Regions from separate parts of the Vibrio sp. Vf1514 genome, predicted to be linked through region 2. Evidence: predicted binding sites of a transcription regulator. Region 2 holds the regulator's gene; each other region holds the start of a gene.
What was found. Region 2 encodes MetJ, which represses methionine synthesis genes. Its sites were predicted from a motif close to TTAGACNTNTANANGTCTAA; they were not measured.
Positions count from the first base shown of each region.

Region 1 (9,884 bases), 660 kb from region 2:
CGGCTTTACGCGTCACGATGGTGGTTGGCGTCAATTCCGGGAACCATGCGGTGAACAGTTTTTCGTTGCAGTCACGCAGGCTCTGCGGTTTGTTGACGATCAGCGCGCCGTCATCTTCCGCTCGCTCTAGAATATACGTGGCGTAGATGTATTCGGTATCAAATGGTGGATCTTTACGCATCAAGACGGCATCCAGTTCAGACAAGACGATGGTCTGTTCTGATTTGAATTCGTACCAGCCGTTTGGATCTTCTTTTAGCTCGACGACTTTGGTGTCCGCCATGGCGACGCCTTGATCTAAGTGTAGATCATTCATTTCCATGTAATGAATTTCGTAGCCGCGACGTTGCGCTTCGAGCATCATGGCGAAGCTGGAATCTTTCTTGATGTTAATGGACGAAATCGGGTCCATAACGATACCGAGTTTAATCATTGCTCATCTCCGTTAGCCAAGATCGCCGAAACGAACTTGCAGGGCTGTAATTGCGGTGAGCGCTGCGGTTTCGGTGCGTAGCACGCGAGGGCCCAGCAGCGTCTCTTCAAAATGGTATTGTTGAGTCATGTCGATCTCTTCTGCCGACAGACCACCTTCCGGACCGATCAGCAAGCGCACTTTGGTCACTGGCTCTGGAAGGGTATTGATGGAATATTTTGCGCGTGGATGCAGGTTGAGTTTGAGCGCGTCGGTTTGCTCGGCGCACCACGCTTCCAGCGTCATAATCGGGCGAATATCAGGCACCACGTTCCGGCCGCATTGTTCGCACGCACTGATGGCGATTTTCTGCCATTGTTGCAGTTTTTTCTCGAAACGTTTGGCATCGAGTTTCACGCCGCAACGTTCAGACAACAGCGGTGTGATGGTATTGACCCCCAATTCAACGGACTTCTGAATGGTGAATTCCATTTTGTCGCCACGTGAAATCACTTGACCTAAATGCAGGTTCAATGGCGATTCAAGATTGGTGTCGATGCGCTCGGCCAAGTCGACCACGACCTGTTTTTTCCCCGCTTCATGAATGATGGCCGGAAATTCGGCGCCGCTGCCGTCAAACACCAAGACTTCCTGACCTTCTTGCATACGCAACACGCGGGCGATGTGGCCTGCGGCGTCGTCGCTTAAGGCCAAGGGGCCAAGGTGAGTGATCGGTTGCGGGTGGTAGATACGGGGAACTCGCATGCTGTTTTTCCTGAAATTACGCTGGTTACTGGCATCTAACATGGATGCTCAAAGTGAAAAAAACAAGGGCAATGACAGGATTGCCCAGAGATTGCCTAGAGATTGTATTAGCTACTGCACTGTTGGCGCACAAATGGGTTGTGGTTGCCCTGAACGTTGAAGATGCGCTGATCGCGTTCGCACTCCCATGAATCGACCGGATATTGGCGATTCCACACCTGCATCAATTGCGTCTGTGATTTAGAGAGGCGAAACCCGTACTCCTGACTCATGTAGAGATACGTCCGTGCAATGGCGCCGCGGGCGCGTTCGGGCGGCATCACTTTGCGCTGCTGGAAGTTGACCTGAATTTCACACTGGCCATAAGTGGCGCCATCAATGCCATGCCACTGACTGAAATTGAGGTTGGAGCGATCGCCATTGACCTCGCCAATGGCGGGCGTCAGGTTGTGCAGATCCGCTTCCATGCGTTTGAACGCCGTATCGTGGCGGCTGCATTGTTTGCGTCCACCTTGCTGCCAACATTGGAGCTGATGACCAAATTGCCATGCAGGCACTACGTGCTCCCATTCAATTCGGCTGGCGCGTTTTTCCTGCTTGCGGACTTGGTAGCCGCAACCTTTCAAATCGGGCGTGCCTTTTTTGCCCTGCCATTGAATATCACAGCCACAATAAAAGGTGACTGGGTGATCCTGATAAATCTTCACGGCCTCTCTTTTGGCCTGTGAAAACGAAGCGGGCGCGGACGCCCACGCAAAAGAGGCGGCCAATAACAGGCTGCCAGTGAGTAACAAGCGAAAACGAAACATAAGTAAAGACTGTTTTTAGTATGATTTTTCTCAGTCTATCACTCAAAAATTTGAAATCTAGCACGCGGTTGCAAGAAGCTGGCGTGTTTGGTTCGAAGGGTTACGATTCCTGCTGTCGCACGAGGCGCAGGTTGCCGATTACGACAGCTGTTGGCCGGTAAACGTCAGGGTTTGATGGCATTGCTGACAGCGATACACCGCTTGGTGACGCTGCACTTTGTTATGGCGACGAATGGATAGCGGGTAACGATTGCAGGCGCACAGATACTCGAACGTTTTTCCTTGCACCGAGGCCACCGAAAAGCGGTGTGTGGTGTTGGCTGCAATGGCGAAGACCTGCGTCATTACATGTTGCCATTCTGCGCCATGCGGTCTGACTCGGCCATAAACGGCATGCGTGATCAAATGAGCGATTTCGTGAGGAATCACTTCATCGAGAAATGCTTGGCGGTTTTCGGTAAACAGCACGGGGTTGAGGCGAATTTCCCACAGTTGCAGATAGGCTTTGCCTGCGACTTTACCGCGCAGACGAAAACTGAGTTCGGGCATAGAAAACTTCCGGCCAAAGTGACGGGATGCGATGTCGATACATCGTTGAATTTGCGCTTTGGCGCGATATTGCAGTTCAAAATCGACCAAGAAAACTCTCCAAAAAAAAGCCTCAACACAGGGTTGAGGCAATCATAACACCAATTGCAATGTCAGGTTGGAGACCTTAAGTGTTGTGTTTCTTTTTAATAATTGCGTGATACGCATGCCACGTGCTGTATCCCAGAATCGGCATGGTAAACAACATGCCAATGCCGTAGGTGGCAAAGCCAATCAGGATGCCACCGCAGATGATGCCCGCCCAGACGATCATGGCTGGAATGTTCGATTTCACCGCGTTAAAGCTGGTAAATACGGCGGTCATGACATCGACGCGGCGTTCCATCATCAGTGGAATCGAAAAGGCTGAGATACTGAAAATGATGCAGGCGATGACAAAACCGACCAACGAGCCGATGACTAAAAATGGCAGAAAGTCGGTCAGTGGTGCGCCTTGCACCGACGGATAGAGTGCGTGCAGCAGCGCGGCAATGCGCATCCAGAAAATCATGGCAACGACCAACATCACCGCAAAGGCCCATTGTGAGCTGGAGTTGCGTGTAATCGCTTTGATGGAGTGCAGCAAACCGGCGGTGTGGCCTTTTTCGCGTTCCCAACTGGCGGCGTACAAACCGAGCGACAAGAAGGGACCAATCAGCATATAGACCACCAAGCTTGGCAGGATCACCAGATGGGTGCCTTGCCATTGCACCAGCAGCACAATGCCAATTGCGGCGGCCATGAAGCACACCCCGTAAAAGGCACTGATGAGCGGCATGCGAATGAAGTCATGGAGTCCAAGCGCAAGCCAGTGAAATGGAGTCGACACACTGATCGTGTTGCACGGCAGCGTGCGGGCGTACTCCTGTGGGCTGACTTCTTTGTTTTTCTGGTCGAAGTCAGAAGGGTTAACCGTCCGAGGCATACATCCTCCTTGATCGAGGTGGCAGAGAAAAGTGTTCAGCATGCGATGCTCGCGACAACTGACCTGCTGCGCCGCAACGCGGTGTGGTGTTGCTTTCGTCAATGAGGCGTCATTGTAGTGGTCTCATTAACACTTTATTAACTATTGATGACGAGTCTCAAAAATACAAATGGATTGCACAAATTTTGTACACATTGCGGGGTGTTATCGAACTGCGGGCAATAAAAAAGCCCTTGTCGTGTGACAAGGGCTTTTTCAGTATTCGTGTGGCTTATTTTAGGCCAGCGAAATCGCGCAGTTCAGCCGCTTTATTGGTCGCTTCCCAAGGGAACTCTTCGCGACCGAAGTGGCCGTATGCCGCTGTTTTCTTGTAGATAGGTTGAAGCAGGCTCAGCATCTCTTGCAGACCGTAAGGACGCAGGTCGAAGAACTGGCGTACCGCTGCAATGATGATGTCGTGAGACACTTTCTCAGTACCGAACGTTTCTACCATGATAGACGTTGGATCCGCTACACCGATTGCGTAAGACAGTTGAATCTCACAACGATCAGCCATGCCCGCTGCAACGATGTTTTTCGCAACATAACGTGCTGCGTAAGCCGCTGAACGGTCTACTTTTGATGGATCTTTACCTGAGAACGCACCGCCACCGTGACGTGCTGCGCCGCCGTAGGTATCCACGATGATCTTACGACCTGTCAGACCACAGTCACCCATTGGACCGCCGATCACGAAACGACCGGTTGGGTTGATGAAGTATTTGGTGTCTTTGCTCAACCATTCTGCTGGCAGAACCGGTTTGATGATCTCTTCCATGACCGCTTCACGCAGATCTGCAGTCGAGATGGAATCGCTGTGCTGAGTCGACAGAACCACTGCATCAATACCCACGATTTTGCCATCGTTGTATTGGAAGGTAACCTGTGATTTTGCATCCGGACGCAACCAAGGTAGCGTGCCGTCTTTACGGACTTTCGCTTGACGCTCAACCAAACGGTGAGAGTAAGTGATCGGTGCTGGCATCAGCACTTCGGTTTCGTTACAGGCGTAGCCGAACATGATGCCTTGGTCACCGGCACCTTGCTCTTTCGGATCGGTTTTATCAACACCTTGGTTGATGTCTGGAGACTGTTTACCAATGGTGTTCAAGATGGCACATGAGTTGGCGTCAAAACCCATATCTGAATGGATGTAACCAATTTCGCGTACCGTTTCACGAGTCAGCTCTTCGATATCCACCCACGCTGATGTTGTGATCTCACCACCGACCATTACCATGCCGGTTTTAACGTAAGTTTCACAAGCAACACGTGCTTTTGGATCTTGTTCCAAAATGGCATCTAGAACCGCATCAGAGATTTGGTCTGCGATTTTATCTGGATGACCTTCTGATACCGATTCAGAAGTAAACAAGTGCTTAGCCATGATAGCTCCAATTCTATAATCAAAAGAGTAGCGGGGGAGGCCGCTACTCTGCAAAATCGTTCAATATGTAGGCGTTTCTACATCTAGACGTCTATTCTAGTTTTGAATGCTCAAATTACAAGCTCTTTTTTATTCTATCTCATAGCCAAACGTTTGCCTGGTGAATGGTTTATTTCAGCCGTTATCCCCCAATCTGTTGCAAAACATTGCAAAAATGGGACAAATCGCCAGCAAAAGGTTTGCAGTGCCGAAAGGGCTTTGCGACAATATTGGCCATTCAATTTTCGGATACCTTTACTTCGCTTATCGCTTTAGGAGCTGACATGTCTTCTCGCAAACAACTGGCTAACGCAATCCGTGCACTGAGCATGGACGGTGTACAAAAAGCTAACTCTGGCCACCCGGGTGCCCCAATGGGTATGGCTGACATCGCTGAAGTACTTTGGCGCAGTCACTTGAACCACAACCCACAAAACCCAAAATGGTCAGACCGCGACCGTTTCGTGCTGTCGAACGGCCACGGCTCTATGCTGATTTACTCATTGCTGCACCTGAGCGGTTACGATCTGTCGATTGACGATCTGAAAAACTTCCGTCAACTGCACTCAAAAACCCCAGGCCACCCAGAATACGGTTACGCGCCGGGCATCGAAACCACCACAGGTCCACTGGGCCAAGGCATCACCAATGCTGTGGGTATGGCGATTGCTGAAAAAGCACTGGCAGCACAATTCAACAAACCGGGCCACGACATCGTTGACCACTTCACGTATGTGTTCATGGGTGACGGCTGTCTGATGGAAGGTATCTCACACGAAGCGTGTTCTCTGGCTGGCACACTGGGCCTTGGCAAACTGATCGCATTCTGGGATGACAACGGCATCTCGATCGACGGTCACGTAGAAGGCTGGTTCTCAGACGACACACCAAAACGCTTTGAAGCCTACGGTTGGCATGTGATTCCTGCAGTTGACGGTCACGATTCAGACGCCATCAACGCAGCGATTGAAGCAGCAAAAGCAGACCCGCGCCCAACGCTGATCTGTACCAAAACCATCATCGGTTTCGGCTCACCAAACAAAGCCGGTTCACACGATTGTCACGGTGCTCCTCTGGGTGCTGACGAAATCAAAGCCGCGCGTGAATTCCTGGGTTGGGAATACGCACCCTTTGAAATCCCAGCCGACATCTACGCAGAGTGGGATGCCAAAGAAGCTGGCGCAGCCAAAGAATCAGCATGGGATGAGAAATTTGCTGCTTACGCAGCTGCTTACCCAGCAGAAGCTGCAGAATACCAACGCCGCGTAGCCGGTGAACTGCCAGCCAACTGGGAAGAAGCCAGCAGCGCGATCATTGCTGAACTGCAAGCGAACCCAGCAAACATTGCGTCACGTAAAGCATCGCAAAATGCACTAGAAGCATTTGGTAAACTGCTGCCAGAATTCATGGGCGGCTCTGCCGACCTTGCACCGTCAAACCTGACCATGTGGTCTGGCTCGAAATCGCTGGAAGCAAGCGACTTCTCAGGCAACTACATCCACTACGGCGTACGTGAATTTGGTATGACCGCCATCATGAACGGTATCGCACTGCACGGCGGTTTCGTGCCTTACGGCGCGACCTTCCTGATGTTCATGGAATACGCGCGTAACGCGATGCGTATGGCTGCGCTGATGAAGATTCAAAACATCCAAGTCTACACGCACGACTCGATTGGTCTGGGTGAAGATGGCCCAACGCACCAACCGGTTGAACAAATCGCTTCTCTGCGCCTGACGCCAAACATGAACACATGGCGTCCATGTGACCAAGTTGAATCAGCCGTGGCTTGGAAACTGGCAATTGAACGTAAAGACGCGCCAACTGCGCTGATCTTCTCGCGTCAAAACCTTGCGCAGCAACCCCGTGATGCCGAGCAACTGGCGAACATCACCAAAGGTGGCTACATCCTGAAAGATTGCGCAGGCAAACCTGAGCTGATCCTGATTGCCACTGGCTCTGAAGTCGAGCTGGCGGTGGAAGCTGCTGCGCAACTGACTGCCGAAGGCAAGCAAGTGCGCGTGGTATCGATGCCATCGACCGATGCATTCGACAAACAAGACGCTGCGTACCGTGAATCCGTACTGCCAGCAGATGTGACTGCTCGTATCGCGATCGAAGCTGGCATTGCCGACTTCTGGTACAAGTACGTTGGCTTTGGTGGCCGCATCATCGGTATGACTACCTTTGGCGAATCTGCGCCGGCTGGCGAGCTGTTCAAACTGTTCGGTTTCACCACTGAAAACGTCGTGAACACTGCCAAAGAACTGCTGGCATAAGCTCAAGCATTTCGCACACCAAAAGCCCCGCTCATTGAGCGGGGCTTTTTTGATCTTGTGACCCTTTGATTTGGCGATGAAGGGTGGTTTTCGCGCGGTGACAGTGGTTATTCGGTGACATGAGCCGCGCGTGGTTATTGCCACTCGTCCGGGCGCGCAGCGCGCAGCGCATCAATAAACAGCCGTAACCGCAATGGATGGCGGCCAATCGGATAGAAGCAGTGAATGCTGGTGGGGTCGGAAGACCACTCTTCCAGACACGGCGCTAGGCTACCGGGATGGCTTCTTTCAAACCCTTTCGCCACCCAGGTGGGCAACAAGCCTATCCCGCGGCCCTTGGCGATTGCATCGATTTGCATCACCAGATTGTCACTTTGTAAGCGGCTTTCTAACGCGGGCAGCACGTAATGCCCATGCTCGGCATGATGCAGCGTTAAGGCGTCTTGACGAAAAGCAATCAAGTCGATCCAAGGATGATCGCTCAGCTCACTGGGATGCGTCGGATGCGAATGGTCACTCAAATATTGGGGCGACGCGTAGGCCGCATAGCGCCACAAACCAAGCTGTTCTCGGCGATAACCCGCTGGCGCAATATCGCCAATCCAGATAATCAGATCCGGATCGAGCGATCCATCCCCGTGTTGAAATTGGCTGTGCAGGCGCACTTTCAACTGCGGATGGGCTTGCATGAAGCTGTCTAACACGCGGCTTAACCAGCCTCGAGTCAGGTTGGGATGCACCACCAACGTCATCTCGCCGTTGACCTGAGTATTGAGCTCGTGGAGCGCTTCTTGGCTGCGATTGGCCAGTTCGATCAGTTGTTCGGAATAGGCGGCAAACACCTCACCCGCTTTGGTGAGCGTGAGGCGATTCCCTTGTCGGGCGACCAGCGCCTGACCGAGATCCTCTTCGAGTTGCGCCAAGCGGCGACTGAGGGTGGATTTGGGTTGCTCCAGCGATTTTGCTGCCGCAGTCAGGCTTTTATGTTGGCAGAGTGCATAAAACGCACGCACCGCACTGAGATCCTGCATGGATGACTTACCTTTGGATAAAAATTCGACGCCTTGTTCCAAAAACGGTCCCAACTATTCCATTTGTGAACCTTTTCTACGCCGACAATTTATGAATAATGCCTTCCTGAAATTAATAATTATTATCATTTAAAGGAGTGGTTCATGTCCAGAGTGAATCCATCTAAAGTTGCGTTGGCCGTGGCTTTTGGCTTGATGGTTTCTGCCCAGGTGAATGCAGAAGAACGTGTGAAAGCGGACGAAACAATCGTCGTCACGGCGGCGGGGTATGAGCAGGTCGTGACGAATGCGACGGCGAGTGTCACGGTGCTGACGCAAGAAGAGTTGTCGTCGCGCTACTATCGCGATGTGACGGATGCGTTGAGCACCGTTCCCGGTGTGGTGGTGACTGGCGGTGGCGACACCAAAGACATCAGCATTCGCGGTATGGGATCCAAATACACCTTGATTCTGGTCGACGGTAAGCGCCTGTCGTCTCGCCAAACTCGACCAAACAGCGATGGTGCAGGCATTGAATCGGCTTGGTTACCACCTCTGGAAGCGATTGAACGGATTGAAATTATTCGCGGCCCATGTCGACACTGTACGGTTCAGAAGCGATGGGCGGCGTGATCAACGTCATCACCAAGAAAGCGGGTCAACACTGGTCGGGCAAAGTGCAATTAAGCACGGTGATTCAGGAAGATCGCGCGTCTGGCGACGAGCAGAATGTGAACTTCTTTGCGTCAGGTCCACTGACCGACTCTCTTTCTCTGCAAGTGTATGGCCAGAATCAACATCGTGATGAAGACAACATCGAATACGGCTTTGAAGACAAAACCCTGCGCAGTATCGGTTCAAAGCTGATTTATCAATTGAGTGACAATCAAGAGATTGCGTTCAGTGCAGACATTACCCAGCAAAAACGCGAAGGCACGCCGGGCAAATCAGTGACCACCGGTGATGATGAAAGCTTGGGTGAATACAATCGCACGTCATTTGCACTGAGCCACAAAGGGAACTGGGGCAGCATTGGACGCTCTGATAGCTACATTCAGTATGAGCAAAGCGACAACGAATCGCGCGAAATGACGCTGACCAATACGCTGGCGAAATCGGTGTTGGTCACCCCGTTTGCCAACAACACGTTGAGCATCGGTATTCAAGGTGAAAAATCGGAACTGGAAGATTTGACGGGCAACACCGGCGGCAGCGTGACTGAGTTGGATAACTCGCAATTTGCGCTGTTTATGGAAGATGAATGGCGCGTGTTGGAGACGGTCGCGCTGACCTTTGGCGGTCGTTACGATTATAACCAAGATTACGGGTCGCACTTTAGTCCGCGGGTATATTCCGTATGGAGTATCAACGACGCATGGACCCTGAAAGGCGGTGTCTCCACTGGTTTTAAAGCGCCGGATCTGCGTCAAGCCAGTGATGACTGGGTTTCTGTCAGCCGTGGCGGTAACATTCACGGGAACTCGAATCTGGATCCAGAAACGTCCGTGAGTGAAGAGATCAACCTGATCTACAACGGTCAGCAAGGCCTGCAAGCATCGCTTGGTCTGTTCAACAACGATTTCAAAAACAAGATCTCGGCGGTGACATGTCCTGACAGCATCTGTAGTGAA
Region 1 is NZ_CP197267.1:397,746-407,629, forward strand. It holds gene gshB (glutathione synthase) at 1-433, opposite strand, end outside; gene rsmE (16S rRNA (uracil(1498)-N(3))-methyltransferase) at 446-1,177, opposite strand; gene ACS18Q_RS01930 (endonuclease) at 1,285-1,986, opposite strand; gene ACS18Q_RS01935 (SprT family zinc-dependent metalloprotease) at 2,125-2,625, opposite strand; gene ACS18Q_RS01940 (DUF2189 domain-containing protein) at 2,702-3,499, opposite strand; gene metK (methionine adenosyltransferase) at 3,771-4,925, opposite strand; gene tkt (transketolase) at 5,249-7,243, shown strand; gene ACS18Q_RS01955 (LysR family transcriptional regulator) at 7,378-8,274, opposite strand; partial or broken gene ACS18Q_RS01960 (TonB-dependent receptor domain-containing protein) at 8,419-9,884, shown strand, end outside.
Region 1: the regulator MetJ is predicted to act here: its motif matches at 5,001-5,020, upstream of metK (methionine adenosyltransferase).

Region 2 (9,884 bases):
TCTTTTTGTTCAGCAAACAGTTTGAGCCAGCTTGAGCCGATGTTGCCCTTGCCACACAGCGCCAGTGCCACGCGTTTTTGCGCCTGAAACAGTTGCGTGTGCAAACCGGTGACTAACGGCTCAACGTCGGTTTGACGCAGTACGGCCACCAAACTCAAGCCCGATTCTGCTTCGCACACAAATTCCACCGGCGAGGCTTTGAGTTGTTGGAAGAAACCGTAGCTGTGGTGCGCATTCTTGGTGACGCCTGCGCCGACCGCGCCGACCATCGCGTAGCCATCTTTGAGTTTGATTTCGGCCTCAATGGCCAAATCGTGTAGCAAGCTCAGTGCGCCGGAGGCGATTTCAGCGGTGTAGGCCAAGCGCATGTGGTGTTGGTCGGCTTGTACTTCAAATGCCAACGGTTCAAGCTGCGCACGTTTGAGTTTTTCCAGCACTTCGTGTTGCGCGCGCTGAACGGTGTGGCCGTGTGCAAATGCCAATTCGATCAGCTGCACGTCGTCAAGCGAGGTGATGATTTTGGCGCCGCGGCCAGAGGCCAGCACGCGTTCAATGCGCGTAGAACCGGATTCCGGCTGGTAGCTGCAACGTAAGCTGAGATCCATCGCACTTTGGGCGACGGGTTGCAACGTGCGGCTGTGTAATACAGGGGCTGCCAAGCGTGCCAGTTCGTTGGCTTCATCCAAACGCAGCAGTGGCAGCAGGCAGGCATCGCTGACCAAACGCGGGTCGGCGCTGTAGACGCCCGCCACATCGCTCCAAATCGTCACGCGGTCGACTTCCGCCAGTGCGCCAATCACCGTTGCCGAGTAATCGGAGCCATTGCGCCCGAGCAGTACGGTTTCCCCTGCGTCGTTTTGCGCCATAAAGCCGGTGATCACCACGCGATGATGTGCGTGTTGTGCCAACACTTCTTTGAGCAGTGGGTAAGAGCGGGCGCGATCCACTTCGGGTTGCGTGCCACTTTCAGCGCGCAGAAACACGCGCGCATCTTGCGCGGCAGCGGGGAGTTGCAGTTGGTTCAGCAGTGCCGCCAGCAGGCGAGAAGACCACACTTCACCATGACCAAGCACGGCCGCTTGTTGCGCGGTGCTCAGCGGCGCCGTGAGTTCGCCCAGTGCGACGAATTCACCATTCAATTGGGTCAGTAACCGATCGGCGGCATCGCTTTCTAACAAGCCTTCAATCAGTTCACTTTGATATACGCGCAGGGATTGCAGGGTTTCATGCGCGATGCGACCGTCTTTATTCAACGCATCGAGAAACGCGATCAGCCGGTTGGTGGTTTTGCCCGCAGCGGACACCACCACCAAATCGTCGGGCTGAGAATATTCCTGCAGAATATGCGCCACGCGTTGATAACATTCTGGGTCTGCGAGACTGCTACCGCCAAATTTATGCAGTTGACGCGACTGAGTCATTAAAAGGCCTCCTTAGCTTTGTTGAATGCCTGATCCAGATCGGCAATCAGGTCAGAGGCATCTTCCAAACCAACCGACAAACGCAGCAGTTGCTGTGATACGCCCGCTTCAGCGAGGGCTTCTTCGCCCATCGCGCGGTGCGTCATCGACGCAGGGTGACACACCAAACTTTCGACGCCGCCGAGTGATTCCGCCAGCGAGAACAGGTCGAGTTTGCCGACAAAATATTTCAGTTGTTCAAACGAGCCCGCAAACTCAAAACTGAGCATGGAACCAAAACCGACCTGCTGCTTTTTCGCAATCTCGTGACCCGGATGCTCTGGCAGGCTCGGGTGGTAAATGACCTTCACCAGCGATTGGCTTTGCAGGTAGTTGAGGATGAGTTGGGAGCTTTCTTCATGCACGCGCATCCGCGCGCCGAGCGTGCGCAAGCCGCGCAGCGTCATGTAGCTATCAAATGGCGTGCCCGTTGCACCAATGCAGTTGCCCCACCATTTCAGCTCTTCGGCATGCTGAGCCGCTTTGCTGATAATCACGCCGCCAATCACGTCTGAGTGACCGTTGAGGTATTTGGTGGTGGAGTGCACCACAAAGTCAGCGCCGAGCGTCAGGGGCTTTTGGTACACCGGTGTCAAAAAGGTATTGTCGACCGCCACCAGCGCGCCGACCGCGTGGGCTTGCTGGCAGATTTTTTCGATGTCGACCACCCGCACCAGCGGGTTAGACGGCGTTTCCAGCAGCACCAGTTTCGGGTGTTGGGCCATCGCCGCGGCCAGCGCCTGTTCGTCAGATTGATCGACAAACAGCACTTTGAAGTCACCTTTTTTAGCGCGCGTGTTGAATAAACGGTATGTGCCGCCATAACAATCGTGTGGCGCAATGATTAAATCTTGCGGAGTCAGGAAGGCAGAAACCCATAGGTTGAGCGCTGAAGTACCGCAGTTGGTGACGACTGCATCCGCGCCGCATTCGAGTTCAGACAGCGCTTGTTCGAGCAAACCACGATTGGGGTTCCCCGAGCGGGTGTAATCGTATTTTGGCACTTCACCAAACGCAGGAAAGCCATAGTTAGTCGAGAGATAAATGGGGGGAACCACAGCGTGATACTGCGTGTCCGATTCAATACCCGTGCGGACCGCAACGGTCGCTGGCTTGCGATTGGTCATGAGCGTTTCCTTTCCTGATTGACGATGTTTTGGCTTCCAAGTCGGCGGTGACGCATGCTGACGCTGATCACCCCGCTGAATAACATCACACTTTACTGGGCAAAAAAGAAGACGTCAACACTTCTAGACGTCTATATGTCTTTGCTTATGGCAGTAAATCCCGCTAAAATTGGGGACTTTGAAAAACTAACTCGAATCCAAACAACGAAGGTGCGCAATGGCAGACTGGAATGGCGACTATATTAGTCCATACGCGGAGCATGGGAAAAAGAGCGAGCAGGTGAAAAAAATCACTGTGTCGATCCCGCTTAAGGTGCTGAAAGTGCTGACGGATGAACGAACTCGCCGCCAAATCAATAACCTGCGTCATGCAACAAACAGTGAGCTGCTGTGTGAAGCGTTTTTGCATGCATACACCGGTCAGCCGCTACCCACGGATGAAGATCTGCGTAAAGACCGTCCGGATGATATTCCTGCCGAAGTGAAAGAGCTGATGACCGCGATGGGCATCGAGTTCGAAGCTTACGACGACTAAGCGCACACGTACGTCACGCATAAAAAAACCTGGCCATGAGCCAGGTTTTTTTGTCTTCACTTGAAGCAAGGAGCGTTTACGCTTCCATGTAGCCTTGTGGCATGTCGATGCGTGCAACGCCCGAATCCACGGCAGCTTGAGCCACGGCTTTGGCGACGCGAGGCAGCAGACGCGGGTCCATTGGTTTTGGAATGATGTAGTCGTTGCCGTATGCCAGGTGATCAACGCCGGCCGCTTTCAGGACTTCTGCAGGCACGTCTTCTTTGGCCAGTTGACGAATTGCGTCGACCGCGGCCAGTTTCATCTCATCGTTGATCTCGCTCGCGCGTACGTCCAGCGCGCCACGGAAGATGAATGGGAAACACAACACGTTGTTGACTTGGTTCGGGTAGTCACTGCGGCCGGTGCCCATGATCAAATCGCTGCGCACTTCGTACGCCAGTTCCGGTTTGATTTCTGGATCCGGGTTTGAACATGCAAACACTACGGGTTTGTCGGCCATCAGCTTCAGTGCGTCGGCTGGCAGCAGGTTCGGGCCTGATACACCAAGGAACAGGTCAGCCCCGGCAATCACATCTTCCAATGTGCGTTTGTCGGTATTGTTGGCGAACAGCTGTTTGTACTCGTTCAAATCGTCACGGCGCGTGTGAATTACGCCTTTGCGGTCCAACATGTAGATTTTTTCACGCATCGCGCCGCACTTGATCAGCAGCTCCATACACGCCACGGCCGCAGCGCCTGCGCCAAGGCAGACGATGATGCACTCTTCCAGCTTTTTGCCTTGCAGTTCAATCGCGTTCAGCATGCCAGCGGCGGTCACGATCGCAGTGCCGTGCTGGTCATCGTGGAAGACGGGCACGTCACAACGCTCAATCAGGCGACGCTCGATTTCAAAACAGTCTGGGGCTTTGATGTCTTCGAGGTTGATCCCGCCAAAGGTGTCGGCAATGTTGGCGACGGTATCGACGAATTCATCAATGGTGCGGTGTTTGACTTCGATGTCGATGGAATCGAGACCTGCAAAGCGTTTGAATAGCAGGGCTTTTCCTTCCATCACAGGTTTGGATGCCATTGGGCCCAAGTTACCCAAGCCAAGAATGGCGGTGCCGTTTGAGATCACTGCCACGGTATTGCCTTTGGCCGTGTATTTGTAAACGTTGTCGACATTTTGCGCGATTTCACGCACGGGCTCTGCCACGCCTGGGCTGTAGGCGAGGGCTAAGTCTGCAGCAGAATCTGCTGGTTTCGTTAGAGAAACAGCAATTTTTCCTGGGATCGGCAACGCATGGTAATCCAGCGCACGCTGGCGGAATGCTTCTTCCGGCGTCAGTTCTTGGTTGTCATCGGACATAGGGGAGGTCTCTTTATTGTTTTTGGAAAAGGGGAATTATTCTAATAGATGTCTGTCAAGCTGCCTAGGCAGGATTGCGGGTCAATCGTACAAAACTTGACTAATTTAATCTGATAAGACCAGCTATTTTGTGATCGCGGTAAGGAGAAATTGCAGGCATGAAAAAAGGACGCCGGAGCGTCCTTTTTGAATCTTCGCGTGAAGTCGAAATTACTTCTTGCTTGATAGCGCGCCGAAACGCTTGTTGAAGCGATCAACACGGCCGCCAGTGTCAACAACACGTTGTTTACCAGTGTAGAATGGGTGGCACTGGTCACATACGTCCAGGTGCAGAGCGTCTTTACCTAGAGTTGATTTGAAAACGAAAGTGTTGCCGCAAGAGCAAGACGCTGTTACTTCTTTGTATTCTGGGTGGATACCAGCTTTCATGGGATAACCTCAATTTAGGCCGTGTCGCTATCCGAATCAATGTCGGACACCACACGTAATGTTAATGATACTGTTCGATACTCAGCCTTGGTGACCAAGCATCTTCAAGGCGCGATATATTAATGAATCCCCCGCGCCGGATCAACCGCTTTCGGCGTTATTTTCGCCACTATTTGTGGGTCGAATTTCCCACCCGCATCCAGTAGACTGTGATTTCTCACCATTTTTGACTGCTGACGGACTGTTATGCGCCCAAGTATTGCCCGTGTCGCCCTGCCGGTACCACTGGATAAGCAATTTGATTACCTGATCCCCAACCATTTGTTTCCGATCATCGGCGGCCGTGTGTCGGTGCCGTTTGGCCGCCAGACGCTGGTCGGTGTGGTGACGGCGTTGGCGCAGGAATCGGCGTTTCCGCGCGAGCAGCTCAAAGCGATCAAAGCAGTGCTCGATTCTCAGCCCGTGTGGCCAGAAACGCTGTACCGCTTGTTGCAATGGTGCAGCCAGTTTTATCAATATCCACTCGGCGACACGTTGGCCAATGCGATGCCGAGTGCGCTGCGCAAAGGTAAACCGGCTGATTTTGCCAGCAGTAAAGAGTGGTACATGACCGAACGTGGGCGCGATCAGTTGATGCAAGGCTTTGGCCGCGCGGTCAAGCAGGCGCAGGTGATGCATTTGCTTGAGCCGGGCCCGGTGGCGCATCAGATCATGCTCGATGAAGAGGTGTCCAGTGCCACGCTTAATACTTTGCAAGACAAAGGCTGGATTGAAGTCACGGAGAAGCAGCCGCAGTTTCGCCCATGGCCCAAGGTGGTTGAAGCCGATGTCGATAAACCCAAACTCAACCAAGAGCAGGCAATCGCGATTGCGTCAGTCAACAGTCAGCGCGGCTTTGGCTGTTATCTGCTGCATGGGGTGACCGGGTCTGGCAAAACGGAGGTCTACCTCAATCTCATCAAACCGGTGTTGGAAGCGGGCAAGCAGGCGTTGGTGCTGGTGCCGGAAATTGGCCTCACGCCACAAACCATCAACCGATTTCGCAAGCGCTTCACCGTGCCGGTGGAGGTGATTCACTCCGGCTTGAACGACACCGAGCGGCTCAATGCTTGGCTGGCTGCGCGCGACAAAGTGGCTGGCATCGTGATTGGTACCCGTTCGGCATTGCTGACCCCGTTTGCTGATCTCGGCATCATTATTGTCGATGAAGAGCACGATGCCTCCTACAAACAGCAAGATAGCCTACGTTATCACGCCCGTGATGTGGCGGTGATGCGCGCCAATTTGGAGCAGGTGCCGATTGTGTTGGGGTCGGCAACGCCGGCATTAGAAACGCTGCACAACGCGCTGACCGGCAAATACCATCATCTGCAACTGACGCAGCGTGCGGGCACAGCGCTACCCACCACCAACCGCGTGTTGGATGTCAAAGGGCTGTACTTGGAAAGTGGCCTGTCGGCGCCGCTGATCGCCGAAATGCGCCGCCATTTGTCGCAAGGCAATCAAGTGTTGTTGTTTCTCAACCGCCGCGGTTTTTCACCGGCGCTGATGTGCCACGAATGTGGTTGGATCGCCAACTGTCAGCGCTGCGATGCCTATTACACCTATCACCAACACAGCAGCGAAATTCGCTGTCACCATTGTGGCTCTCAGCGTCCGGTGATTCACCAGTGTCAGGGATGTGGTTCTACCCATTTGGTGACCGTCGGCGTGGGCACCGAGCAGTTGGAAGCGCAGCTCAGTGAGCTGTTTCCGGAATACAAAGCGATTCGTATCGACCGCGACAGCACACGTCGCAAAGGCAGCTTGGAGTCAGCGCTTGGCGCGATTCGCCGCGGTGAATATCAAATTCTGATTGGCACGCAGATGCTGGCCAAAGGTCACCATTTTCCGGATGTAACGCTGGTGGCGCTTCTGGATGTCGACGGCTCGCTCTATAGCAGCGATTTTCGCGCGTCGGAGCGATTGGCGCAGCTGTTTATTCAAGTCGCAGGCCGAGCGGGGCGGGCGAGCAAACCGGGCGAAGTGGTATTGCAAACCCACCATCCGGAGCACACCTTGCTGCAAGCATTACTGCACAACGACTACAGCCAATTTGCCGAGACTGCGCTCGCTGAGCGCAAATTGGCACAACTGCCGCCGTATACCTATTTGACGCTGTTTCGCGCCGAAGGCAACCAATCGCAACCTGTGGAAGATTTTCTGCGCCAAGTGCGCCACACGTTGGAAGCGCATCCATTGTGTGAACAGGGTTGCCTGGTGCTTGGCCCAACGCCAGCGCCTTTGGCTAAACGCGCGGGTAAATTCCGTTGGCAATTGCTGCTGCAGGCGCCGAGTCGCTCAGTGATGCAAAAGCTGCTCGCCAGCGCCAAACCGGCCATTCAGCTCTTGCCGCTGGCGAGTAAAGTGCGTTGGTCACTGGACATTGAACCGCAAGATCTCAGTTGATTGTTCTTATTGTTATTTTTGTCAAAAAATAAAAACCTTCTTATCGTGATTAACGTCACACTTGCAATGTAAGATTTGTTAATCAGACCGTAACTTTCTATTCGGAAACGAATAAACTATTCGCAATCTTGTGTTAGTGAATCGTTTTCGCTGCATAAAGTGTGCTTAAAGTTGGCCAAAAGCAGTCTCAATGACACGGTAAAAGGAGTGCCGGGTGGTTGAAGAGTAAAGGGCAACTCAAAGCGATCCCATAATCATAAAAAAAGTGCATCGCACTATGAAGAACCGAGAAAGAGGGTAATTACACATGGCGACAATGAAGGATGTTGCCCAGCTTGCAGGCGTATCGACGGCGACAGTCTCGCGCGCTCTGATGAATCCCGAGAAAGTTTCAGCCTCAACTCGTAAACGGGTTGAAGAGGCGGTTTTAGAAGCTGGCTATTCACCGAATTCTTTAGCCCGAAATCTGCGTCGCAATGAATCGAAAACCATTGTCGCGATCGTGCCGGACATCTGTGATCCTTATTACACCGAAATTATTCGTGGTATCGAAGACGCCGCGATGGAACACGGTTATCTGGTACTGCTGGGTGACAGCGGTCAGCAGAAAAAACGTGAAAGCTCATTTGTGAACTTGGTGTTTACCAAACAGGCGGACGGTATGCTATTGCTGGGGACCGATTTGCCGTTTGACGTGAGCAAACCTGAGCAGAAAAACCTACCACCGATGGTGATGGCGTGTGAGTTTGCGCCAGAACTTGAATTGCCGACGGTGCATATCGATAACCTGACATCTGCCTTTGAAGCGGTGAACTATCTGACGCAGATGGGGCACAAACGCATCGCGCAGATTGCCGGCCCTGAAGCGGCGGTGTTGTGTCAATTCCGTCAGCAAGGGTATCAACAAGCCCTGCGCCGCGCGGGGATTTCACGCAATCCAACCTACAGTACCATCGGTGACTTTACGTTTGAGTCGGGTGCCAAAGCGGTGCGCCAATTGATGGCCTTGCCAGAGCCGCCGACAGCCATTTTCTGTCACAACGATACCATGGCGATTGGTGCCATTCAGGAAGCCAAGCGTTTGGGCATGCGTGTGCCGCAAGACCTGTCTGTGGTCGGCTTTGATGACATTCAGTTTGCGCAGTACTGCGATCCACCGCTAACCACCATTTCTCAGCCGCGTTACGAGATCGGCCGTCAGGCGATGTTGATGATGCTTGAGTTACTGCGGGGTCATGATGTGCGTGCGGGCTCGCGTCTGCTCGACACCCAATTGGTCATTCGCGAGAGTGCAGCGCCGCCCCGCTCGGCCTAAGCCGTGTGAACGCGGTGATTTCCCTGCAACCAGCGGCGTATTTTGATGCGCCGCTTCCATTTCCGCGCTGTTATCTGCGGTGAATCTGCTTTAACATGTGGACAAAATTGTCAACGTTCGAAATTCTCAGTGGCTAATAAAGATTATGTAAGGCGCGGTCGTAGTCCGAAAAAGCCGACCCCTAAAAAATCAGCTCCTCGACGCAGAAAACCATGGCGCAGCGGCTTGCTGGCGATGCTGTTGGTCGGCGGGTTTGGCTATGGCTTGTATCTGCTCAATCAAGATCCTGAGCCGCCGGCACCGGTGGTGGTCGAGACCAAATCAAAACCGGTCAGCCAACCACAAAACAACAACCGTTTGCCGCCACCACCCACCGAGAAGTGGGACTACGTGGAATCGCTACCCAATCGCGAGATTGAAGTGAAAGCCAAAGAGCTGCAAGTCTCGGACATTCCGTACATCATGCAGTGTGGGGCTTACAAAACCATGCAGCAGGCGGAAGCGCGTAAATTGGACATTGCTTTCCAAGGCCTGAGCAGCAAAATTCGCAAGAAAGAAGACAGCAGCTGGTACCGTGTGGTGCTTGGCCCATACAAATTCAAACGCGATGCAGAGCGTGATAAGCACAAGCTGCAACGCGCTAAGATTGAACCTTGCGCGATTTGGAAAGAGCAGCAATAACAGTTTCCCATTGTCATCAAACGCCCGGCCTCAGTGCTGGGCGTTTTTACGATGCGCTGACGATTCCCGCCTTGAATTTTGATTTTCCAACCTCATATAACCACTATCTTGATAGTGAAAAGCACAAAGGGGTTCCTCGTGACTACCATCGTATCTGTACGTCGTAATAACAAAGTTGTCATCGCAGGTGACGGACAAGTCTCGCTTGGCAATACCGTGATGAAAGGCAATGCGCGCAAAGTTCGTCGTTTGTACAACAACAAAGTATTGGCCGGATTCGCGGGGGGGACAGCGGACGCATTCACCTTATTTGAACGCTTTGAAAGCAAACTGCAAATGCATCAGGGCCACCTGACAAAAGCGGCGGTGGAGCTGGCCAAAGATTGGCGCAGCGATCGCGCACTGCGTCGCCTCGAAGCCATTTTGGCTGTCGCGGATGAAACCGCATCACTGATCATTACCGGTAACGGCGATGTATTGCAGCCTGAACACGATCTGATTGCGATCGGTTCCGGCGGTAATTTTGCACAAGCCGCGG
Region 2 is NZ_CP197267.1:2,924,974-2,934,857, reverse strand. It holds gene ACS18Q_RS13645 (bifunctional aspartate kinase/homoserine dehydrogenase II) at 1-1,421, opposite strand, end outside; gene ACS18Q_RS13640 (O-succinylhomoserine (thiol)-lyase) at 1,421-2,587, opposite strand; gene metJ (met regulon transcriptional regulator MetJ) at 2,805-3,122, shown strand; gene ACS18Q_RS13630 (malic enzyme-like NAD(P)-binding protein) at 3,199-4,473, opposite strand; gene rpmE (50S ribosomal protein L31) at 4,684-4,902, opposite strand; gene priA (primosomal protein N') at 5,149-7,350, shown strand; gene cytR (DNA-binding transcriptional regulator CytR) at 7,658-8,665, shown strand; gene ACS18Q_RS13610 (SPOR domain-containing protein) at 8,795-9,346, shown strand; gene hslV (ATP-dependent protease subunit HslV) at 9,485-9,884, shown strand, end outside.

Region 3 (9,884 bases), 1.0 Mb from region 2:
AGATAACGGGCTTGGCTGACATCCAGCTCAGCGGGCAGCACGCATTCACTCTCTTGTCCGTAATAGTTGTTCAGACAGACTAAAGTTTGCGTCGCGGATTGGCGCTGATAGGCAAAGATCTCGCGATGCTCGGGCAACAGATCGCGATAATCACCGTGCGTAATCACCGCCACTTCTTTTCTCAACGCAATCAGGCGTTGGTAAAAATAAAATACCGATTCGGGATCAGCGACCGCCTGCTCAGCGTTAATGTCGCGATAGTTGTCTGCCACCGCAAGCCAAGGCGTGCCTTGCGTAAAGCCCGCTTGAGACTTGGCATTCCACTGCATCGGCGTGCGTGAATTATCCCGCGATTTCTGCGCCAAAATCGCCATCATCTCTTCATGGGAAGTCGTGCCCTGATTGACCATGATGTCGTACATGTTGATGCTTTCCACATCGCGATACTGCTCAATGGACGTGTAACCGGGGTTGGTCATGCCAATTTCTTCCCCCTGATAGATGTATGGCGTGCCTTGCATCATGTGCACGGACGCTGCCAGCATTTTGGCCGACAGTTCACGGTAGGCTTTGTCATTGCCCAAGCGGCTGACCACACGAGGCTGATCGTGGTTACACCAGAACAATGCGCCCCACCCTTTCCCATGAAGGCCCGTCTGCCAATGATTGAAAATCTGCTTAAGCTGCAGAAAATCAAATGGCGCACGAGTCCACTTATCACCGTGGGTATAGTCGACTTTGAGATGGTGGAAGTTAAACACCATCGACAGCTCTTTGCCGTCCAGCGACGAATATTGCTGGCAGTGTGCTAAGGTGGTTGACGACATTTCTCCCACCGTCACGCTGCCGTAACGCTGGAACACATCGCGGCTGATCTCTTGCAGATACTCATGTACGCGCGGGCCATCGGTGTAAAAACGGCGGCCATCACCAAGGTCATCGTTGGCAAAATCTTGTTGCTTGGAAATCAGGTTAATCACATCGAGGCGAAACCCGTCCACGCCTTTTTCCGCCCAGAATGAAATAATGTCTTTCACTTCCTGACGAACTTGCGGGTTTTCCCAGTTCAGATCCGCCTGCTCTTTGGCAAACAGATGCAGATAATATTCGTTGGTCGCTTCATCCAGCGCCCAAGCACTGCCGCCAAACTTGGACTGCCAATTGTTCGGCTCGGCACCATTGACCGGTGATTTCCAAATGTAGTAATCGCGATACGGACTGGCTTTATCCCCCAGCGCCGACTGGAACCAGGCGTGCTCGGTTGACGTGTGGTTGACCACAATGTCCATGATGATGCGAATGCCACGAGCGTGCGCTTGCGCCAGCAGGCAGTCAAAATCCGCCATGGTGCCAAACTCAGGATTAATCGCGTAATAGTCGGAAATATCATAGCCATTGTCGATCATCGGCGACTGGTATACCGGCGTCAGCCAAATCGCGTCAATGCCCAGCGTTTTGAGGTAATCCAGCTTGCTGATGATGCCCGGAAGATCACCCGTGCCTTTGTCTGCACTGTCACAGAAACTTTTCGGATAAATTTGATAAATCGCCGCGGTCTTCCACCAGTTGGCGTCCGTTAATTGTGTCGTCATGACGTAAACTCACTTACCTGAAATCAGAAATCGCAGAGCGGCCAACGGCCACTCTGAAAAAGAAAGGGTTAGGCTTCAGCCGCGGTCAGCTGGCCTTTGGCTTGCGCGCGCTTGTACATGAACAGCGTCAGCACAATCGGTACAACCATCGCCACCAACATCGCCATCAAAAACACCATCCAGTACTGCGGTTGAATCGACAAAATCCCCGGCAGACCACCGACCCCGATCCCGTTCGCCATCACGCCAAAGCTGCCACAGATGGCCGCCGCCAGCGCGCTACCAATCATGGCGCTCAGCATCGGGAATTTGTATTTGAGGTTGATGCCGTACATCGCCGGTTCCGTCACGCCTAAATACGCAGAAATCGCCGCCGGAACCGAGATATCGCGCTCGCCTGCCTTTTTACTGATCAAGATGATGCCAACCACCGCCGATGCCTGCGCAATATTCGACAGCGCAATCAGTGGCCAAATCGGCGTGCCGCCCAAATCCTGCATCAATTGCAGATCCACCGCGTTGGTGGTGTGGTGAATCCCGGTAATGACCAGTGGCGCATACAGGAAACCAAACACCATCGAACCCAGCACCGCAAAGTCACCGGTCATGGCCGCTTTCGCCGCAAACGCCACGCCATCACCCAGCACGCGACCAAATGGCCCGATAAAAGCATGGGCGAGAATGACTGAAAGAATGATGGACACAAACGGCACCACCACCAGATATAAATAGGCCGGAACGATGCGCTTCAGGTTGGTCTCGATAAACGCCAATACCACACCCGCCAAAATGGCCGGAATCACCTGCGCCTGATAGCCGACTTTTTCAATCACGAACCAGCCGAAATCCCACGCTTCTGGCACCTGCTTACCAATCAGGTAAGCATTCATCAGTTGTGGTGACACCAAAGTAATCCCCAGCGTGATACCCAGAATGGGCGTTCCGCCGAGCTTTTTCACCGTCGACCAACACACGCCGACCGGCAGGAAGAAGAAGATCGCTTCCCCAATCAACCACAGGAAGGAATGGACACTGGCCCAAAACTGGCTGATTTCCACCAGCGTTTTGCCATCGAACATGCGAATGTCGCCGATGACGTTCCGAAAACCGAGAATCAACCCCCCGGTAATGATGGCAGGCAGCAGCGGCACAAAAATTTCAGCCAAATGGGAAATGCCACGCTCCAGCATGTTCATGTTCTGACGCGCCGCGAGCTTGGCTTCATCTTTAGACGCACCACTTTTCCCCGTCAGTTCAAGCAGTACCTTGTAGACGGCATCGACTTCGGTGCCAATCACCACCTGAAACTGGCCAGCATTGGTAAAGCAGCCTTTCACCAAACTCATCGCTTCCAGTTGCTTGATGTCTGCTTTGCTCGGCTCATTCAGCACAAAACGCAGCCGTGTCAGGCAGTGCGTTACGCTGGCAATGTTCTCATTGCCACCGACCAGCTCAATAAGACGCGCAACGTCTTGCTTCGCTATCTTACTCATATCCTCGTCCACCCTATTGATCCATTTATTATCATAGTTCATTTAAAATGGGAACATTCCCATACAATTGCGAGCATACTGACATACTTCATCATGACGAAAAATGGGAACAGTCCCACAAGTTGAAAATGATCACAAAGCGCGCAGTGATCCGAGTGAAAAATGCGATCTTGGCAACGTCCGCTGAATGAAACAACCCACGGACGACCAAGACAGAAAGGAAGACGAAAGAACGCCGCGGTTTGCGACCTTACTTATCTAGGTTGTGCTCGCCCGCTCACGACGCGAGCACAACCGCATCGCGGATTAACCCGCAGTCGCGGGGCTTTGGGTCAGATGCACGCATTCGTCAATTTCACCGCACAAATGCTGAATAAGGAGTTTCGCGGCCTGTTCGCCCGCTTGGCGATATCCGGGATCGACACTGTAGACATTGGGAAACAGAAACGACAACAGTTCATTACCGCCGACACCAGTCACCATCACATCTTCGCGTTGGCGTTCCTGTAATCGTTTGATGACGCCCATAGCGATGGTATCGCTGGCACACACAATCGCTTGAGTGCTGTCGGTCAGCACCTCGTCCACCAAACGATAGGCGCTCTCATGGTGCAGTTCACCCGTTTGATAAATCGGCGTTTTTCCTTGTTCCTCACACCAATCTAAGTAGGCTTGCAGGCGCATCTCACCGGTGGTTTTATCTCTCGGATTGACGCCGATAAACGCGATATTCACTCGATGTTGCTGCTGCAAAAACGCAATCGCCTGACGAATCACCCCTCGGTTATCGTAGTTGATGGATGACACCGACGCCGAGTCCATCGCAATCACCACCGCGCGGTGTTGCCACGGCACCAACGCCGCCATATCAAGGCCAGTAAAACCGAACACAATCACCCCATCGACATGGCGTTTCGCCAACACATCGAGGTGATCGCGAGTTTTATCGCGATCAAACTGGCTCTCCATGATCACCACGTCATACCCCTGGCTGTAGAGCACTTGCAGCATGCTGCTGACCGAACGGTTTTCTGAGGGAGAATCAAGACGTGAGATGATGACGCCCACCACTTTCTGGCTGCCCCCGCGCATCGACTGGGCCGATTTCGATGGCACGTAGCCATGCTCGGCAATCACTTGCTCGACTCTGGCGCGCGTTTCTGGTTTGACTTTGGGATCGTTGGTCAGCACCCGTGAAACCGTCGATTTACCGACTCCCGAGAGCTTTGCAATATCCAGAATAGTGAGTTTCTTACCCATAACGACTACTAATGTTGAGAGCGGGTGCGGCAGCGTCGCCGCACACCGAAAAGTGGCACTGACCAGCGAGCGTTATCGCCAGCAGTTTTTGTATATGACCCCATTGGCCTCTAACCTTGCCGCATCACCTTTGGTAAACAGCGTGATGGGGTTGGCCTCGGTCGAATGGTCATCCAGAATGTACTTGGTGCCGGAGCCTGCCGCAACCTCCATCAGACGATAACTGTGATCCGACAACCGCAACATGGCACTTTGTTTGGCGGCGTAAGCCACATCAAACGATGCGGCGTCATCACATTGATAATGAAAGAAAGCCCCATAGGTGTCATCGTTTGCCCTGCCGCTTGAGGAAGAACATCCGGTCAGCAGCGCACTCAAACCAAGTAATACGAACGTCAATCGAACCAACATATCCCTCTCCTTTTCATCACGTGAGGCCATACGTCAGTCGCGCGCAGGTGGCGCGGTGCTTCTGACGCACAGGTGGTTAAGTCGTTCTTACAAGCATAGACAGCCGATTGATAGAAAGGAAAAAGGCCGCCGATGGCGACCTTTTGAAGACATTAACGATGTGCGCTCAAATAGGCGGGCACATCACGCAGGCTCTCTAATATCGTCGTCGCCAGCGCTTCGCCTTTTTCGGTGATCGGTTTGCCAGTACGAACCAGAATCTTGGTGCCCACGCCCGCAGCGTCTGCCGCCATCAAATCTTCGGCTTTATCACCGACCATCACCGATTTGGCCATGTCGATTTTGAGGAAGTCACGCGCCGAGATAAACATCCCCGGTTTTGGCTTACGGCAGTCACAATCTTCTTTGTACTTGCCCACACCGTGCTCTGCGTGGTGCGGACAATAGTAAATGCCATCAAACTCAACGCCATTGTCTTCAAAATTCCAGTCCATCCATTGTGTCAGAGATAGAAAGCGATCCTCACTGAAAATGCCGCGAGCAATGCCGGATTGGTTGGTCACCAGAACCAACAGGTAACCCATCTCCTGCAGCTTTTTCGTCGCTTCAAAAACGCCTTCGATAAACTCAAAATCGTGCTCATCGTGCACATAGCCGTGGTCAACGTTGATCACGCCGTCACGGTCCAAAAACACAGCAGGTTTAGCCAAAATAATGCTCTCAAATAACGTAGTGTGCCGAGAATTATTGCACGCTTTATTTCTTTCATCACTATCTAATTACTTAACCGCCTCATCACTTAACCCGTTTAGACGTCTAGACGTAAAAATATCTATTGACTTGCCCATCGATAACCCATAGCATCCTCTACTAAGTGAGAGAGAGTTCAAAATTTTATACTGCTATCCCTGCACAGGTTATTACATGATTGAAATTAGTCACGTCAATAAGGTGTTCTTGCAAGGCCACAAAGAAATTCATGCCCTGAAAGACATCAATCTTCATATTCCACAAGGTACGATTTTCGGTGTTATCGGTTCTTCTGGTGCAGGGAAAAGTACGCTCATTCGTTGTGTCAACATGTTGGAAACGCCAACCAGCGGTAGCGTGATTGTTGATGGGGTTGACCTGACGCAACTGACGTCCAAACAATTGTCGGAAACTCGCCGTAATATTGGCATGATTTTCCAACACTTTAACTTGCTCTCGTCTCGCACCGTATTTGGCAATATTGCGCTGCCATTGGAATTGGCAGGCAAAGATGATCAACACATTGAACGTAAAGTCTCTGAGCTGCTAACGCTGGTAGGCCTGACCGACAAACGCGACACCTACCCGGCCAATTTGAGTGGCGGCCAGAAACAACGCGTGGCGATTGCGCGCGCCTTGGCGTCTGACCCCAAAGTGTTGCTGTGTGATGAAGCCACCAGTGCGCTGGATCCTGCAACCACACAATCGATTTTGGAACTGCTCAAAGAGATCAACCGCAAGCTGAACATCACCATGCTGTTGATCACGCACGAAATGGACGTGGTGAAGAGCATCTGTCACGAAGTGGCGATCATCGGTGACGGTGAGTTGGTGGAAAAAGGCAGCGTAGGCGACATTTTTGCGCACCCGAAAACACAACTGGCGCATCAATTCATTCGTTCAACCTTGGATCTGTCGATTCCCGATGATTACCAAGCGCGCCTGAATGCAGAACGTGTCGAAGGCAGCTACCCGCTGGTGCGCCTTGAGTTTACTGGCGCCACCGTTGATGCGCCGCTCATGTCGCAAATCGCGCGTAAATTCAATATTGATGTCAGCATTCTGAGTTCTGATCTCGATTACGCCGGCGGCGTGAAATTCGGGATGATGGTGGCCGAAATCTACGGCAATCAAAATGATGACGTCGCAGCAATGCAATATCTCCGTGACCACAATGTAAAAGTCGAGGTGCTTGGTTATGTCCTTTAATACGATCAGCAGCTGGTTATCACTCAACAGCGACCTACTTTTGATGGCCACATGGCAAACCGTTTACATGGTTGCCGTCGCTGGTATTGTCGGCTTTGCGTTAGGCATTCCGTTGGGCGTGATTCTACACACCACCAAAAAAGGTGGCTTGTTGGAGAACACTCAACTGAATAACGTATTGGGCGCGATTGTGAACATTGGTCGCTCCGTGCCGTTCCTGGTTTTGATGGTGGCCATTATTCCTGTCACCAAAATGTTGGTGGGCACCTTTATCGGGACAACCGCCGCGATCGTACCGCTGACTATTGGCGCCATCCCATTTGTGGCGCGTCTCATTGAAGGGGCGTTGTTGGAAGTCCCAACCGGCTTGATTGAAGCGGCGCAATCGATGGGCGCAACCCCAATGCAAATCATCACCAAAGTGCTGCTCCCAGAAGCAATGCCAACCATTTTGAACTCCGTAACCATCACCTTGGTGACCCTCGTGAGTTACTCAGCCATGGCGGGAACCGTTGGTGGCGGCGGCCTAGGGGATGTGGCAATTCGTTACGGTTTCCACCGTTATGATGTCACCATCATGGCTGTGACCGTGGTGATGCTGATTGTACTGGTACAAATTATTCAATCGATCGGCGATGCGTTTGTTCGTCGCGTCGATCACAAATAACCCGTTCATTATCTTTAAAAAATACAACACAGATACGTTAGAAGTTTGATAACAAGGAGAATATCATGAAATTGAGCCTGAAAGGTTTACTAACCATTGCCGCTGCTGCCTCTGCACTTGTGCTGGCTGGCTGTGGTGACAAAGCCGTTGACAACAGCAAAGTAAAAATTGGTGTGATCGCCGGTGCTGAAGCGCAGGTTGCTGAAGTCGCAGCGAAAGTTGCGAAAGAGAAATACAACCTGAATGTGGAACTGGTGACGTTCACGGATTACGTTACACCGAACGCCGCGCTGGATGATGGTTCAATTGATGCTAACGCATTCCAACACAAACCTTACCTCGATCAGCAAATCGTTGACCGTGGCTACAAACTGGCGATCGTGGGCAACACCTTCGTGTACCCAATCGCAGGTTACTCCAAACAGATCAAATCAGTTGATGAGCTGCAAGATGGCGCGCGCATCGCAGTACCAAACGATCCAACCAACCTTGGTCGTTCTCTGATCCTGCTGGAAAAACAAGGCCTGATCAAACTGCGTGCTGATGCTGGCCTGCTGGCTACCGTTCGTGACATCGTCGAAAACCCAAAGAAAATCCAAATTGTTGAACTGGATGCAGCGCAACTGCCACGTTCTCTGGATGACGTTGCTCTATCAATCATCAACACCACGTACGCCAGCTCACTCAACCTGACGCCAGAAAAAGACGGCATCTTCGTTGAAGACAAAGAGTCACCATACGTGAACCTGCTGGTTGCGCGTCAAGACAACGTGAACGCCGAAAACGTACAAAACTTCCTGAAAGCGTACCAAACGGATGAAGTGGCAAATGCCGCGGCAGACATCTTCCAAGGTGGCGCAGTTAAAGGTTGGTAATCCCATCCTTGACACGGTGAAACCCATAAAAAAGGTTGGCTTAGGCCAACCTTTTTTGTTGCGGTCATTTTAGGCGTATGCCCTGCCGAATACCGCGGCTATTTCAAATGATCCCAAGAGATGTTTGAGACAATTCGGCACGTATCGCATTTGAAATGGAAGATGTCATGCAGCGGCTCATCTAGTAACCATTCACCACCGCATTTCGGGCATTTGCGCGCTTGCTCATCCGCCAAGCTGGTACCGCCGACGCGGTATTGATAGTAGTAGGTCGGAATCTTGGTCAAATATTCCACCCGACCACGCAAGTCCCAGCCACGACGAAACAAGTCGCTATCGACATCGCAAATTTCATGCAGCGCCGCGAACTCGGCCTTGCAGCCGCCCGCCATCTGAATTTCGTCACAGGCTTGCCACTCGGTTTGCCATTTAATAACGGATTTATGGTCGCCGTTGAGCGTCGGTTCATTGCGATAGAGCGGAATAGGCAGCAGCGTCTCACCACTGCGCAGCGGCGAACAGGTGTGCACGTAAGTGGTGTACAGCACTTGCCAGCTTGGTGTTTCCACTTCAGCCGCTTCTTCAGAGTTAATATCACGCCCCAGCAAACGCACTTTCGGCGCCAGCAGACTCGCATCGGCTAAACGATTGATGCACACCTGAACAAAATCGGAGTGATGGCTTGGGTGCAAGCTCTCTTTTTCCGGGCACACAGCGCGCACATAAAACTCGCCCTCCCCCAAAATGATCGGAAACTCGCGTCCCAGTACTTGACCGTTGTAACGCAGCGCGTCCATCAACCCATTGATGGCTTTGTCGACGGCACTGATGGTGGTGTTGTCAAAACACTCAAATTGAAGTTCAACCACGTACATCGATTACACCACCGGTTCCAATTGATTCAAAAACTCGACCACATCGGCGGTCAGCACTTCACGTTGCGTGGTGCCTAATTTTTCCAGAATCACGTTGCCCGTCAGGTTGCAGATCGAGATCACCGTCATCTCATCGGCCGTTGTCGCAATAAACACGGTGGGTTTGTGTTTGAGGCGGCGCTGCATCACCAAATGGCCAAGAATGTTCTCTTGCAGGCGTTGAAAATCCGCATCACTCCACACTTGTAACAAGGTCAACTCACGGCCGCGCCAACGCGCGGGCATGTCTGCCGAAAATTGTGCGCCATAAAACGGGGCAATGTCTTGCTGCAACGTCAGCTCAATCCCTTGTTCCACATTGGCCAAATCAGCAGCAGGGGTACGCGGCACAGATTGCCAAAACACGCGGTCCTCCAGCGCCTCGACCACACATGGTGATGGCCAGTCGATCAACTCATCGTTATACGGCAATTGTTGATGGGCATGCTGAACCGCATCTAAGTAGCGCTGGCTGAATGAGAATAAGGCTTCAACCACTGAGTGAGCCATGACGTTCTCCATAGTTAGGTTAGTCGCGCCTGCCAGATGACACACGCGACGGTATTGCGTAGAATTCCGGTTATTCTAATCGAATTCACTGTAAAGTATGAGCAAATATTCTGACGCAAAAGAGCTGGCGGGTTTAACCCTGGGGAAAAAAACCGAGTACGCAAACCAGTACGATCCTTCCCTTTTGCAGCCGGTTCCACGTA
Region 3 is NZ_CP197267.1:783,378-793,261, reverse strand. It holds gene treC (alpha,alpha-phosphotrehalase) at 1-1,592, opposite strand, end outside; gene treB (PTS trehalose transporter subunit IIBC) at 1,661-3,085, opposite strand; gene treR (trehalose operon repressor TreR) at 3,392-4,345, opposite strand; gene ACS18Q_RS03715 (MliC family protein) at 4,418-4,756, opposite strand; gene gmhB (D-glycero-beta-D-manno-heptose 1,7-bisphosphate 7-phosphatase) at 4,909-5,466, opposite strand; gene metN (methionine ABC transporter ATP-binding protein MetN) at 5,681-6,715, shown strand; gene ACS18Q_RS03700 (methionine ABC transporter permease) at 6,705-7,382, shown strand; gene ACS18Q_RS03695 (MetQ/NlpA family lipoprotein) at 7,448-8,257, shown strand; gene ACS18Q_RS03690 (Zn-ribbon-containing protein) at 8,356-9,132, opposite strand; gene syd (SecY-interacting protein) at 9,136-9,681, opposite strand; gene queF (NADPH-dependent 7-cyano-7-deazaguanine reductase QueF) at 9,779-9,884, shown strand, end outside.
Region 3: the regulator MetJ is predicted to act here: its motif matches at 5,565-5,584, upstream of metN (methionine ABC transporter ATP-binding protein MetN).